Regions from separate parts of the Sphingomonas sp. AP28 genome, predicted to be linked through region 1. Evidence: predicted binding sites of a transcription regulator. Region 1 holds the regulator's gene; each other region holds the start of a gene.

What was found. Region 1 encodes LexA, which represses DNA repair genes until DNA is damaged. Its sites were predicted from a motif close to GTTCCNCNCTTGTTCT; they were not measured.
Region 2: the regulator LexA is predicted to act here: its motif matches at 2,427-2,442, upstream of radA (DNA repair protein RadA).
Region 3: the regulator LexA is predicted to act here: its motif matches at 2,498-2,513, upstream of AC1MH0_RS18295 (ATP-dependent helicase).

What each region holds. Positions count from the first base shown of each region.
Region 1 is NZ_CM155283.1:822,205-827,189, forward strand. It holds gene AC1MH0_RS03585 (molybdopterin molybdotransferase MoeA) at 106-1,287, shown strand; gene lexA (transcriptional repressor LexA) at 1,356-2,030, shown strand; gene AC1MH0_RS03595 (ComEC/Rec2 family competence protein) at 2,317-4,599, opposite strand; gene gltX (glutamate--tRNA ligase) at 4,690-4,985, shown strand, end outside.
Region 2 is NZ_CM155283.1:3,720,134-3,725,118, forward strand. It holds gene AC1MH0_RS17105 (PadR family transcriptional regulator) at 184-774, shown strand; gene AC1MH0_RS17110 (DUF2218 domain-containing protein) at 771-1,064, shown strand; gene AC1MH0_RS17115 (glycosyltransferase family 4 protein) at 1,202-2,353, opposite strand; gene radA (DNA repair protein RadA) at 2,457-3,827, shown strand; gene AC1MH0_RS17125 (hypothetical protein) at 4,225-4,557, shown strand; gene AC1MH0_RS17130 (YkgJ family cysteine cluster protein) at 4,606-4,985, shown strand, end outside.
Region 3 is NZ_CM155283.1:3,946,695-3,951,679, forward strand. It holds gene AC1MH0_RS18290 (L-rhamnose mutarotase) at 1-182, shown strand, start outside; gene AC1MH0_RS18295 (ATP-dependent helicase) at 203-2,485, opposite strand; gene AC1MH0_RS18300 (UrcA family protein) at 2,704-3,033, shown strand; gene AC1MH0_RS18305 (inorganic phosphate transporter) at 3,308-4,948, shown strand.

The DNA.
Region 1 (4,985 bases):
ACCGTTCCAAACCTGAACCTCAGAACCGCGCCCGCCAAATGTCTCCCAGCGTGTGAACTTCCTGCACTTCCAGCAGGAGAGCCGCCCAGAAACAGAGCCTTACGCATGACCCTAGTCCCCGTCGCCGAAGCCCAGTCCCGCCTCTTCACCATGGCCCCCCGCGTCGGCCACGAGACCGTGACGCTACGCGAAGCCGCCGGCCGCTGGGCCGCCGAGGACATCCTCGCCCGCCGCACGCAGCCCGCCGCAGATCTCTCGGCGATGGACGGCTACGCGATCCGCTTCGAAGACCTCCCCGGCCCCTGGACCGTCATCGGCGAAAGCGCCGCCGGTCGCCCCTTCGCAGGCCACGTCGCCCCGGGCCAAGCCACCCGCATCTTCACCGGCGCCGCCATGCCCGACGGCGCGGACACCGTCATGGTCCAGGAAGAAGCCGCGCGTGACGGCGAAACCCTGATCCTGGCCGGCGAAGGCCCGCCAACGCTCGGCCGCAACACCCGCCGCAAGGGCCTCGACTTCTCGACCGGCACCCGCCTGATTGCCGCCGGCGACCGCCTCAGCCCCGCGCGCATCGCCGTCGCCGCAACCGGCGGCCATGGCAGCCTCACCGTCAACCGCCGCGTCCGCGTCGCCGTCGCCGCCACCGGCGACGAACTCGTCCCCCCCGGCTCGACCACCGACGGCGTCGCGCTCCCCGAATCGAACGGCATCATGCTCGCCGCGATGCTCGCCGACATGCCCGTCGACATCGTCGATCTCGGCATCCTCCCCGATAATCTCGAGATCCTCCGCGACGCCTTCGCCAGCGTCGAGGCAGACCTGCTCGTCACCACCGGCGGCGCATCGGTCGGCGACCACGACCTCGTCCGTCCCGCAATCGAAGCCGCCGGCGGGACGATCGATTTCTGGCGGATCGCGCTGCGCCCCGGCAAGCCGATGATGGCCGGCCGGATCGGCGAGATGATGGTGCTCGGTCTCCCCGGCAATCCGGTCTCCGCGTTCGTCACCGCGACGTTGTTCGTCAAACCCGTCGTCGCGCACATGGCGGGCGCACGCAACCCGCTCCCCCAGTCGACCCACGCGCTGCTCGGCGAAGACCTCCTCGCGAACAACGCCCGCACCGACTATCTCCGCGCCGAACTGCGCGACGGCAAAGCCTATGCCTCGACGATCCAGGACAGCTCGATGCTCCTGACACTAGCCCGCTCTACCTGCCTCATCGTCCGCCCCGGCAACGCTCCGGTTGCAAAGACAGGCGAATCGGCGGAAATCCTTGTGATCGCGTGAAGCGAGCGCTTGACGGCGTTAATTATGTTCCATAGAAGTTCCCAGTCTGTTCCGGACGGAGAACCGCCATGCTCACGCGCAAGCAGCACGAACTCGTCTGCTTCATCAACGATCGCCTCAACGATACCGGCGTCTCGCCGTCGTTCGAGGAGATGAAGGACGCCCTCGACCTCAAGTCGAAGTCGGGCGTCCACCGTCTGATCAGCGCGCTCGAGGAGCGCAACTTCATCCGCCGCCTGCCGAACCGCGCGCGCGCGCTCGAGGTGCTGCGAATGCCAGAGCGTGCCGAGAAAAAAACGCCGTCGAAGGCGTCGAACGTCAAGGCCGCCCCCGCCGCCGCGACGCCACAACCGGCCAACGACGTCATCGAGATCCCCCTCCACGGCCGCATCGCCGCCGGCGTCCCGATCGAGGCGTTCGAAGGCAGCACTATGCTAGCCGTCCCCGCCGCGTTGCTCGGCACGGGCGAACACTACGCTCTCGAAGTCTCGGGCGACTCGATGGTCGAAGCCGGCATCCTCGACGGCGACTACGCCCTGATCCGCCGCACCGAAACGGCGCGAGACGGCGAGATCGTCGTGGCCCTGATCGAAGACAGCGAAGCCACCCTAAAATACTTCCGCCGCGAAGGCGCCATGGTCCGCCTCGACCCCGCCAACCGAGCCTACGACCCCCAACGCTACGCCCCCGCCCAAGTCCGCGTCCAAGGCAAACTCTCCGGCATCCTCCGCCGCTACGACTGAGCCGCCGCCTCCTACTCTGCGCGGTCGCAAGATCTTGTGCACGCGGAGGCGCGGAGACACGGAGGTGTTGCGCTTGGGGAGAACCGGCTGATTTAAACGACGACGGATGAATCACCGGACAGCCATTAAACTGGTCCGGTTCATCGTCTGAGACACTGCTCCGCGTCTCCGCGAGAAAGTTCAACGCCGACCACCGCGTGCTTCGGCTGATGATTTGGATAGCGCGAAGGCGCTAAGGCGCGAAGATGTTGCATTTGGGGGGGCGCCTACCTTCACTTCGAAGAGGTCAAGGCGACGACGCTCCCCGATCGCTCGCGGAGTTCGGGACGGTCTCCCGAACCGCATCATCTTCGCGCCTTTGCGCTTTCGCGTGAACATCATTCTTCCAGCGACTTCGGTTGGCCCGAAACCCAGACGTACCATCGTGAAACTCAGCGTGCCGCGATCTGAAAAGATGCGCAGGACGCTCAAGGACAGGCGGATCGCGCCAGGGGTGGCGGTCGCCGGCGTTCAATATCGTCACGACCGTCCCCGTCCCCAAGGTCAGCGCGATGCCGCCCGTATGCCGCATAACACGGCGGTCCAGTTTCAGCCATCGCGGCACACAGTGGTTCGGCAAACCGCGTTCGCTGACGACGACGTCGGCGGTGCGACAAGCGGCGATGAGTTCAGCGATCGGGACCATATAGGCACTGCGGGTTGCAAGTATCCGCCACGGCCGTCCCCGAGAGGCGATGTCGGTCATACACAGATCGCGGCTGCACCGCGCATCGGGCTGGTCCGCCATCAACAAGGGCTCGCCGCCCACCCCACCATTCTCGGCGAGCATGTCCCGCGTATAGTCGCCCGCCCGATCGCGCAGCATAGCCAGCCCCGCGGCCGTCCGTACCGCAACGTGGCGACCGTCGCCGGTGATCAGAATGTCCGGGGCGGGTGTCGCGAGTGCCCAGACCGCCCCAGCCGCGAGCGGCAGTAAACCCAGCCGCCGCCAGCGCGTTCGCCATAGCGCGATCCAGATACCGCCGACGATCATCAAGGCGAATGCCGCCGTGGGCATCGCGGGCAACGATCGGACCGATCCCGGCGCGCCGGCGACGACATGCGCGAGCCAGAGAAGCGCGTCGAGCGACCGTTGAACCAGCCACCAGATCGGCGCCCCAAGTCCGCCGGCATCCAGAAGCAACGCCAGCGCCTCCAGCGGCATGACCACGAACGTCGTCAGCGGGATCGCGACTATATTGGCAAACGCGCCGTACAAGCCCGCCTTGTGGAAATGGTAGACCGCGATCGGCATCAGCGCGAACTCGACGAGCAGCCCCGTGAGAAGCAGCGACGCGACGCCCCGTGTGAGACGACGGCCTCGTCCCTCCTCATGCGGTCCGAAAAAAGCGCGGATCGTCGGATGTTCGTGCAGCGCCATGATTGCGGTGATCGCCGCGAACGAGAGCTGAAAGCTGGGTCCCGCCGCCGATTCGGGGAGCACCAGCATGACGCACGCCGCCCCCGCCGCAACGAGGCGCAAGGTCATCGCCTCGCGTCCCATCGCCAGTGCCGCCAGCACGAGCAGCGCGGCGACGCACGACCGGATCGTCGGAACCTGGCTTCCCGTCAATAACGTGTACCCGATCGCTGCCGCCGCCCCGGCAAGCGCCGCGATCAACGGCAAACGCGCATGCAGCGCCAGCCTGGGACTAAGCGCGAGCAACCGCAACACGATCAGCATCGTCGCCGCGACCGCAGCCGTAATGTGCAATCCGCTTACCGACAGCAGATGCGCGAGCCAGGCGCGGCGCATCGCCTCCGAGTCCTCCTCGCTGATCGCGCCGACGTCGCCGGTCGCGAGTGCGGCGGCGATCCCGCCCGCGCTGCCGTCCAGTCGCGATACGATGTGGTGCGAGAGTGCGACGCGGATACCGGCTCCAGATCCGCTCGGCGTGGTGACGACGACCGGTGCGAAGCCGCGCCCCGTCGCGCCGATCCCGCCGAACCACGCGACGCGAGCGAAATCATATGCGCCCGGTACCGCGGGTAGAGGGGGTGGCATCAGACGGGCTCTCAGGCGGACGATCGCCCCCGTCCCCAAGAGCTTCGGTGCATCCGCCTCTGCCAGATTGACGCGGACACGGTACGGCAAGGCGACCGGCTGCCCGTCCGTCTCCGCACCCCTCCCGACCGGCAGTAGCGTCAGCCGGACCAGCTTGCGCGCCACCAATGGTTCGATCGCCTCGACCTTCGCCGAGAAACGCGCGATCGTCGGGCCGCCGAGCACGGGTCGCGCCACGGACACCGATCGCGCCCAGATCAGCCCGAGCCCCAATGCAGCCGTCAGCAATCCTACCGCGAGCACGCGCGCCGCGCGACCGCCTTGTCCCACGGCGAGACATGCCAGCCCGCCCGCCACCAGCACCAATATCGTCACGAACCACGCCGCGTCGTCCGGCAGCGCAAACCACAACGCTATCCCGCCACCCAGCATCACCGGCAGCCACAACACCAACTGGTCGCGCTCCGCCTCGAGCCAGCGTTCCACGGCAAGCCCGACGACAGCCCCCCATCGCGGCACGCCCATTTGTCGCCGCCAAGGACGCATGCTAGGGGCGGCGACGGCTGTCATGGCCATCGTTTCTCCATCGTTTCATCAGTCTGGGAGCACCCGCGGTTGGGCGCAATATCTGATACGGGCACCGCCGCTTCGGCCGCACCCGTGGTTACCCGTTTCGCTCCGTCGCCGACGGGGTTCCTGCATCTTGGCGGCGCGCGCACCGCGCTGTTCAACTGGCTGTTCGCCAAGGCCAATGGCGGCAAGTTCCTGCTGCGTATCGAAGATACCGACCGGGTCCGCTCGACCCAGCCGGCGATCGACGCGATCATCGACGGGATGCGCTGGCTCGGGCTCGACTGGGACGGCGACGTCGTCATGCAGTTCGCGGGCGCCGAGCGTCACGCTCAGGTCGC
Region 2 (4,985 bases), 1.3 Mb from region 1:
GCGCACGCGGGGATCCATACTGGCTGACGGCTTTGCACGCTCGTGCGGTCCGAAGGTCGGGGTCCCCGCCTCCGCGGAAATGACGGACCTGAAAAAGCGAATCTTTTCGTCGCCCCTCTTGAACCCGAAACAGTCTGCGATATATCGCAATCCATGAATGAAGATATATCGGAGAACACTCAAATGCGTTTTGGTATGGGATATGGAGCTTGGACCGGTGGCCCGCGGGGCGACGGTCACAGGCATGGCGGTCGCGACCACGGACCCGAGCATGCGGCTTGGAAGCAGGGTGGCGGCCCACGAGGGCGTGGTCGGCGGCTGTTCGATGGCGGCGAGCTGAAGCTCGTGATGCTGAAGCTAATCGCCGACGCACCGCGCCACGGCTACGACCTGATCCGCGAGATCGAGGGGCTGACCGGGGGCGGCTATGCGCCGAGCCCGGGCGTCGTCTATCCGACGCTCAGCATGCTCGACGAGATGGGCCTGATCGAAGAGCAGCAGTCGGAAGGCGCGAAGAAGCGCTTTGCGGCGAGCGACGAGGGCCGCGCGCATCTCGCCGAGAATGCGGCCGTGGTGGACGGTCTGTTCGCGCGGCTGGCGGCGGTCGGGGCGGAGTCCGAGCGGACCGATGGCGCGCCGATCCGGCGGGCGATGGGCAATCTTCGGCAGGTGCTCCAGCACCGGCTGATGCGCGAGGACGTCAACGAGGATACGCTGCACGAAGTCGCGGCGCTGCTCGACGAGGCGGCGCAGAAGATCGAGCGGCTCAAGTGAGCGTCTCGGTCGCGAGGGTGCCGACGCATTCGGCGAGCAAGTATCTCCAGCAGCTTGCCAAGCACTGGAGCCACAAGATGGAGGTCACCTTCTCGGAGGAAGAAGGCCGCATCGCCTTCCCGAACGGCGCCGTGCTCGAGATGCGCGCGGACAGCGAAACGCTGGACGTCGCGCTGACGGTGCCGGAGGCAGAGGACGTCGAGCGGATGCGTGGGGTGGTGTCGAGCCACCTCGACCGCTTCGCCTTCCGCGAGGCGCCGTTGACGTTCGACTGGGTGACCGCGCCCTGAGCGAAGTGCAACCTGCCCCCTCCCTGAAAGGGAGGGGCCGGGGGTGGGTAGGCCGGTTCGAGCCATCTACGCCTGAACATGCGGAAGCCGACCCACCCCCAACCCCTCCCTTTCAGGGAGGGGGGCAGATCAGGGCATCACTTACCCCGCCGCGCCATCACCTCGAGATACGTGTCCAGGACGGTCTGGTTGATCGTATCCCACAGATACCCGGCGACCTTGTCGTGCCCGGCCCAGCCCATCGTCTCGCGCAGGCCCGGCTCCGAGACGATCCGCCCGATCGCATCCGCGTACCCGGCAATATCCGTCGGCGGCACGAGAAACCCCGTCACGCCGTCATCGACCAATCCGACCGCACCCGATGCGCGAGCGGCAACGACGGGCACACCCGCCGCCATGGCCTCCAGCGTCACGTTGCCGAACGTCTCGGTCACGCTCGGATTGAAGAACACGTCCATCGACGCGACCGCGCGGCCGAGATCGTCGCCCGATTGGAACCCCGCGAAGATCGCCCCCGGTACACGCTCCGCGAACCAGCTCCGCGCGGGGCCCTCGCCGATCACCAGCACCTTGTGGCGCACGCCGCGCTGTTCCAGCGTCCGGATCACGTCGGCGAAAACGTCGAGACCCTTCTCCTTTACTAGCCGCCCGAGAAACCCGACAGCAACCTCGCCGTCTGCAATTCCCCGCGCGCGCCGCCACTCGAGATCGCGGCGTGTCGGCGTGAATCGATCGTGGTTCACCCCGCGCGACCAGATCGCGGTCGGCGTCGTCACGCCCCAGTCGCGGACGATCTCCGCCATGCCGCGGCCCGGCACCAGCACTTCGTCGACGCGGTTGTAGAAGCGCGTCAGGATCTTCACCATGATCGGTTCGAAGAACGCCATCCGGTAATAGCGGAAATACGTCTCGAACCGCGTGTGCAGCGAGGCGACCGTCGCGATGCCGTTGCGGCGGCCATAGCTGATCGCGCGGTGGCCGAGGAAATCGGGGGCCGACACATGGACGATGTTCGGCGCGAACGCATCCAGGTCGCGACGGATCGCGGCCGGTAGCCCGCGCGCCATCTTGTATTCGCCGCGCCCGGCAGGCAGCGGCAGCGACGGCACCGCGACCAGATCGCCGGTCGGCGGGAAGGCGGGCCTGGCGTTGGTCGGCGAATAGACACGCACCGTCACGCCCTTCGCCAGCAGATGGCCGACGAGCAGGTTCAGCGCCTGGTTTGCGCCATCGCGTACGTAATTATAGTTGCCGCTGAACAGGGCGATGCGCAGGTCGGTGGCGTGCATCGTCGCGCGGATAACGCCGTGCGCCGCCAAGCGCCACTAAATCCGCAACATAGGCCGGCCGCCACCCATTGATGTTCCCGTATCGTTCTCGTACATCGGGGGCATGGCGAAACCCCAGAAGCGTTACGTATGTCAGGCCTGCGGATCGGTATCGCACCGCTGGGCGGGGCAATGCGCCGATTGCAGCGAGTGGAACACGCTGGTCGAGGAGGCGAACACTGCCGCTACGCCGTTCCATTCGAAGCATAATCTTCAGACCGGCGGCCGCGCGATCCAGCTCGTCGGGCTCGATGCCGAAATCAAGCTGCCAGACCGGATGGCGACCGGCATCGCCGAACTCGATCGTGCGCTGGGGGGCGGGTTCGTCGAGGGGTCGGCAACGCTGATCGGCGGCGATCCGGGGATCGGCAAGTCGACGCTGTTGTTGCAGGCGGCGGCGAAGATGGCGCTTGCCGGGCAGTCGGTCGCGTATGTCTCGGGCGAGGAAGCGGCGGATCAGGTTCGGTTGCGCGCGCGACGGCTCGGGCTCGGCAATGCGCCGGTGCAACTCGCGGCGGCGACCTCGACCCGCGACATCCTGACGACATTGCAGACGCGACCGCCGGCGATGCTCGTGATCGATTCGATCCAGACGATGCACTCCGACCTGATCGAAGGCGCCCCCGGCACCGTCAGCCAGGTGCGCGCGTCGGCGCAAGAGCTGATCCGTTTCGCAAAGGAACGCGGGACTGCCGTCGTCCTGGTCGGGCACGTGACGAAGGACGGCTCGATCGCCGGCCCCCGCGTGCTCGAGCACATGGTCGACACGGTGCTGAGCTTCGAGGGCGAGCGCAGCCATCAATACCGCATCCTCCGCGCAATCAAGAACCGCTTTGGCGGCACCGACGAGATCGGCGTGTTCTCGATGCAGACCGAAGGGCTGGCGGAGGTCGGCAACCCGTCCTCGCTGTTCCTGACCCACCGCGACGACGCGATGACGGGGGCGACGGTGTTCCCGGCGCTCGAAGGAACGCGGCCGGTGCTGGTCGAGATTCAGGCGTTGACGGTACGCTTGGCGTCGGGTGCGACACCGAGGCGTGCGGTCGTCGGCTGGGATTCGGGGCGTCTCGCGATGATCCTGGCCGTGCTGGAAGCGCGGTGCGGTCTGAGCTTCTCCAACGCCGAAGTGTATCTGAACATCGCCGGCGGCTACCGCGTACAGGATCCCGCGGCGGATCTGGCGGTGGCGGCGGCGCTGATCTCGGCGATGTCGGAGCGACCGGTCCCGGTCGACGCGGTGGCGTTCGGCGAAGTGGCGCTGTCGGGCGAGATCCGCCCGGTCGCGCATGGGCCGCTTCGATTGAAGGAGGCGAGCAAGCTTGGCTTCGAACGCGCATTGGTGCCGGCGTCGATGACGGGTGAGAAGAGCGGGATGAAACTCTCGGGGTTCAAGACGCTGGCGTCGTTCGTCGACCACATGATGGGGCGTGGTTAGGCACCAGAAACCTTGTTTCCCCGCGAAGGCGGGGACCCAGACTGGACTCCCGCCTTCGCGGGAGAACATGGCAGCGGTCGTGACGGTGTTGAGCCGTACTTTCATGGCCGATAGGGTAATTAGCGCTCAAAGCCGCGTACCTGGTCACCCTTTTGATTGTTCGGCACGGTTTATTCAAAGGACAGCACCACCCCGGCGGAGGCCGGGGCCCAATTGGGAAACGCTGCTGGCGATCGCCGCGCTTAGCCATCACGACCGCTCCAATTGGGCCCCGGCCTCCGCCGGGGTGGTGCACTCACTGCTATCGTCACGCACTGATCGACCCAACCACGCAACGGCACCGCGTCCCGCAAATCCGCAACAAGCCCAACACATGGCCTCTCGCGACAGCCATGCTATGGCCGCCCGCATGGCGAACACGAAAAGCAATACCGGTACCGTCGAGGTCGACGGCACCCGATACGACTGGCACCTCCAGCGCGAACCGCAACACACGGATGCCGAAGGCTGGAAGGGCATGACGATCTCGCTGTTGCAGGACGACGCCAAACGCGAAGCGCTGCTCGAGTTCCCGGCGCCGAAGCGCCTGTTGAAGGGCTTGCCGCGCGGACGGCTCCAGATCGACGACGCGACGATCGCTCGCGGCGTGCGTGCGGCCTTAGCTGCGGGGTGGGAGCCAATGTCGCGGGGCAAGCCGATGGTTTTCACGGTGGATTCCGAAGGGAATTGAATTGTGGATTGGCGTGACACACCGACCCCGACGGACGCGCGCGCGCAGATGCAACCATATGCCGACTTGGAAACCGCGCTGTTGGGCCCCGTCCTAGCCGATCGGGATTGCGGGGCGTGCACCGCGTGCTGCACCGAACTCGTCGTCGACACGCCCGAACTCGCCAAGCCTGCGGGAACGCCGTGTATCCACCTTACGGGACGAGGGTGCGGAATCCATGCGGTCCGCCCCCGGATCTGCCGAACCTGGTTCTGCGTCTGGCGGCGGGCGGCGAGCCTGCCCGACGAGGCCCGACCCGATCGGTCCGGCTTGCTCGTCTCGATCAATTTCGTCGACCAACCACAGAACTGCTTCGAAGGCATCTCGATCAACGTCCGCCTGCTCGCCGGCAGCGACGCGATTGCCAACGGCATGGCGGCCACCGTGCT
Region 3 (4,985 bases), 1.0 Mb from region 1:
GGCTCGTGATGATCGCGGAGGTCGAAGACGATTTTCCACGCGCGGCCGACCCAGCGTTGCAGCCGGTCGTCGCGTCCTGGGAGACGGCGATGGACGTTTATCAGAAGCCGATCGCTGCGGACGGGCCGAAATGGGCGGTGATGGAGCGGATCTTCTCGCTCGCGGACCAGGCCGCCGGCTGATCTTTTTCCGGTTGATGCCGTTAAGGCGTGAGCGTCACGAAACTGTCCATCACGCGCTTGCGGCCGGACTGTTCGAAGTCGATCTCCAGCTTGTTGCCTTCGATCTCTGCAATCAGCCCATAGCCGAACTTCTGGTGGAACACGCGCATGCCGAGCGAGAGATCGTCACGGCCCTTGTTGCCTAGGCTGATCGCGCTCGACCGGCTTTCGACGACGCGGGCGGGCTTGGTGGAGAAAGTGCTGCCGGTGCCCGACGCGCGTTGCCAGCCGGGGCCTCGGCCCGTGCCACGAGCGACATCTGCGAACGGATCGGCCCGGTCGGACCAGTTGGCTTGCCAAAGGCTCGCGCCGCCGGACATCGTGGTTTCCGTGTCGATGTGTTCGGCGGGGAGTTCGGCGACGAAGCGCGAGGGGATCGACGAGTTCCACTGGCCGTAGATGCGGCGGTTGGCGGCGTGGATGATGACCGCCAGTCGCCGGGCACGGGTTATCGCGACATAGGCGAGGCGGCGTTCCTCCTCCAGGCTCTTCACGCCGCCTTCGTCGAGCGAGCGCTGCGACGGGAACAGGCCCTCCTCCCAGCCGACCAGGAACACCGTGTCGTATTCGAGCCCCTTGGCGGCGTGGATGGTCATGATCGTGACCTGCGGATCCTGCGCGCCGCCCTCGTTGTCCATCACCAGCGACACGTGTTCGAGGAACGCGCCAAGTGAGTCGTACTCCTCCATCGCGCGGACGAGCTCGCTGAGGTTCTCCAGGCGGCCGGTGGCCTCGACCGATTTCTCGGCCTGGTACATCGCGGTGTAGCCGCTCTCGTCGAGCAACTGCCGCGCGAGTTCGGCGTGCGGCAGGCTGGTCGCCATGTCGCGCCAGCGCGCGATGTCGCCGACCAGCCGGCCGAGCGATTTCTTCGCAGCCCCGGTCAGTTCGTCGGTGTCGAGGATGCGCGCGGCGGCGGTGGTCAGCGGCGTACCGGTGGCGCGCGCGAGCTGGTGGATGCGCGCGACCGCCTTGTCGCCGAGGCCACGCTTGGGGACGTTGACGATGCGTTCGAAGGCGAGGTCGTCCGCGGGCTGGTTGACCACGCGGAGGTACGCCAGCGCGTCGCGGATTTCGGCGCGTTCGTAGAAGCGGAAGCCGCCGACGATCTTGTACGGCATGCCGATCGCGATGAAGCGGTCCTCGAACTCACGCGTCTGGTGCTGCGCGCGGACCAGGATCGCCACCTCGTCGAGGCTCTTGCCCGAGCGGCGGACGATGTCGATCTCCTCGCCAACCCGCCGCGCTTCCTCAGGGCCGTCCCAGACGCCGATGACCTTCACCTTCTCGCCGACGTCACGCTCGGTCCAGAGCTGCTTGCCGAGCCGCCCGCCGTTGTTGGCGATCACGCCCGACGCGGCGCCGAGGATGTGCGGCGTGCTGCGGTAATTCTGTTCGAGGCGGATGACCTTCGCGCCGGGGAAGTCGCGCTCGAACTTCAGGATGTTCTCGACCTGCGCGCCGCGCCACGAATAGATCGACTGGTCGTCGTCGCCGACGCAGGCGATATTCTTGCGCTCCTGCGCGAGCAGCCGCAGCCAGAGATATTGCGACGAGTTGGTGTCCTGATACTCGTCGACCATGATGTATTTGAAGCGCTGCTGATACTGGGCGAGCACGTCGCGGTGCGTCTTCAGGATCACCAGCATGTGGAGCAGCAGGTCGCCGAAATCGCACGCGTTGAGCGCGATCAGCCGCGTCTGGTATTGCTGGTACAGCTCGCCGCCGCGGCCGTTGGCGTAACGCTCGCTCTCGCCCGCATCGATATCGGCGGGGACGAGGCCCTTGTTCTTCCACTGGTCGATCAGCCCGGCGAGGCTGCGCGTCGGGAAGCGCTTTTCGTCGATGTCGGCGGCGAGGATCAGCTGCTTGAGCAAACGCAACTGGTCGTCGGTATCGAGGATCGTGAAGTTCGATTGCAGCCCGACCAGTTCGGCATGGCGGCGCAGCATCTTCGCCGCGATCGCGTGGAAGGTGCCAAGCCACGGCATGCCCTCGACCGCATCGCCGACCAGCCGACCGACCCGCTCGCGCATCTCGCGCGCGGCCTTGTTGGTGAAGGTGACGCTCAGGATTTCGGACGGCCATGCCTTCTTGGTAAAGATCAGGTGCGCGAGCCGAGCGGTCAGCGCCGCGGTCTTGCCGGTGCCGGCGCCGGCGATGATCAGGACTGGGCCGTCGGTGGTCAGCACCGCCTCGCGCTGCGGCGGATTGAGGCCGCGGAGATAAGGCGGTTCTGCTTGCGGCGCGGACGTTTGGGCGATCTGGTTCACCGGTGAACAGGTAGGGAACGGGGGCCGATCGGGCAACCTTTGAAACGTTGCCAAACCGTCGCGCAGATGTCACGAACCGCGCCTAGGGGATGCGCAGCGACGTGGTTCGTGGTCGGAGATGCCGCACCCAGAAAGGTGTCCCGACGCGCTGGCGCCGTCGCCCGCAGGCATAGCCTTGCGGACCGCAGGACCATTTGAGGAACATCATCATGAAGCTTTTCATCAGCGTCGCTTCGGCGGCGATCGTCGGAGCGTGCCTGTTTTCCACGGCCGCGTCGGCCAGTTCCGTGCGTGAGCCGGTGTCGGTGCGCGTATCGCGTGCGGGCCTCGATCTGTCCAACGACGCAGGGCGGTCCGCATTCCAGCGTCGGCTGCGATCGGCGATCGCCAGTGCGTGCCAGCCGCGTACCAGCGGTCTCGATGCGCTCGCCGATGCGCACCAGTGCCGCAAGGAAATGACCGCCGATGCGGACGTGAAGATGGCCGCGCTGTTCGGGCGGAGCGGGACGCAACTCGCCAGCATCGGTGCGGTACGCTGAGGGCTTGAGGCGACGCGTTCCCGCGAACGATCTTTCCCACGAGGGAGAGCTTGCTGACGCTTGCCGGATGGAGGGGGAGGTCAGGGGAAACCGCTGTGCCGTGTTCACCCCCTCCGTCACCTTCGGTGCCACCTCCCCCCTGGCGGGGGAGGATCGATAAGGCGGCGTCCCATATCAGGCCGAAGCGTCGCTTGATTTGTATCTGTCATAAGATTGTCATCGTAAGGGCCGACTGCACATTCCCATGGCAACCTCCACATTTGCACCAGACGCGATGACGGCTGATTCGAGCGCGAAGGCGTCGATGCCGCACACCGGTCCCAAGCTCGACCATTCGCTGCACCCGGCGGGGCGGTGGATATTCCTCGCCGTGCTGATCGGCGGGCTTGCCTATGCCGGGTTCAGCATCGCGTTCGACACCGCGCAGGTCGGCGAGAGCCTGGCGGGCGGGGCGTTCGCGTTCCTCGCGCTGGCGCTGCTGATCGCGCTTGGTTTCGAGTTCGTGAACGGATTCCACGACACCGCCAACGCAGTCGCGACCGTCATCTACACGCATTCGATGCCCGCGCCGCTCGCGGTCGTGTGGTCGGGGTTCTTCAACTTCCTCGGCGTGATGCTGTCGTCGGGCGCGGTGGCGTATTCGATCGTGACGCTGCTGCCGGTCGACCTTATCCTCAACGTCGGCAGCGTCGGCGGGTTCGCGATGATCTTCGCGCTGCTGCTCGCGGCGATCGTCTGGAACCTCGCGACCTGGGCGGCGGGGCTGCCCAATTCGTCGAGCCACGCACTGATCGGCTCGATCCTCGGCGTCGGCCTCGCCAACCAGATCATCAACGGCGGCGGTGCGGATGGCACGTCGGGCGTCGACATGGTGCAGGTCTGGAAAGTCCTTTCCGCGCTCGCATTCAGCCCGATCATTGGGTTCGTCGGTGCGCTGTTGCTGCTGCTCGTGATGAAACTCTTCCTGCACGACAAGAAACTGTACGAGGCGCCGGAAGGCCAGACGCCACCGCCGCGCGGCATCCGTGCGCTGCTGATCGGCACCTGCACCGCGGTCAGCTTCGCGCACGGCAGCAACGACGGGCAAAAGGGGATGGGCCTGATCATGCTCATCCTGATCGGCTGCGCGCCGACCGCCTATGCGCTCAACCGGACGATGCCCGAGAGCGCGATGCCCGCATTCGTGCAGTCGGCGCAGGCCGCATCGGCCGCCTACCGCGCGCATGCCAATGGTGCGCCGGCCGACGTCGCCACCTCGCGGGCGCAGGTCACGCAGGCTCTGAAGACCAAGCACGTCGCCGACCCGGTCATCTATGCCGCGCTGGCGACGCTGTCGGACGACGTGTCGAGCCGGATCGAGGGTTATGGCTCGCTCGGCAAGGTGCCCGCCGCGGCGACCCCGAACCTACGCAACGACATGTACCTCGTGCTCGATACGACCAAGCTGATCGCCGAGGACAAAGCCGCGCAAAGCCGGTTCACGGTGCAGGAGATCACGACGCTCAAGAGCTACAATAGCGGGCTTGAGCAAGGCACGCGCTATATCCCGACCTGGGTGAAGGTCACCGTCGCGCTCGCGCTGGGCTTGGGCACGATGGTCGGGTGGAAGCGGATCGTCGTCACTGTGGGTGAGCGGATCGGCAAGACGCATTTGACCTACGGCATGGGCGCGTCGGCCGAACTGGTCGCGGCGGCGACGATCCTGCTGGCGGTTCGATTCGGCATGCCGGTGTCGACCACGCACATCCTGTCGTCGGGTGTTGCCGGCGCGAGCGTCGCCAATGGCGCCGGGTTGCAGCGGCGGACGGTCATGAACATGGCGCTGGCCTGGGTGATGACCCTGCCGGTGGCGATGCTGCTGTCGGGCGGGCTGTACTGGTTGCTGCTGACGGTAGCGCATTCGCTGGGATATTGAGCGCGATCCGTCCTCCTGACCTTCGTCAGGGTGACGG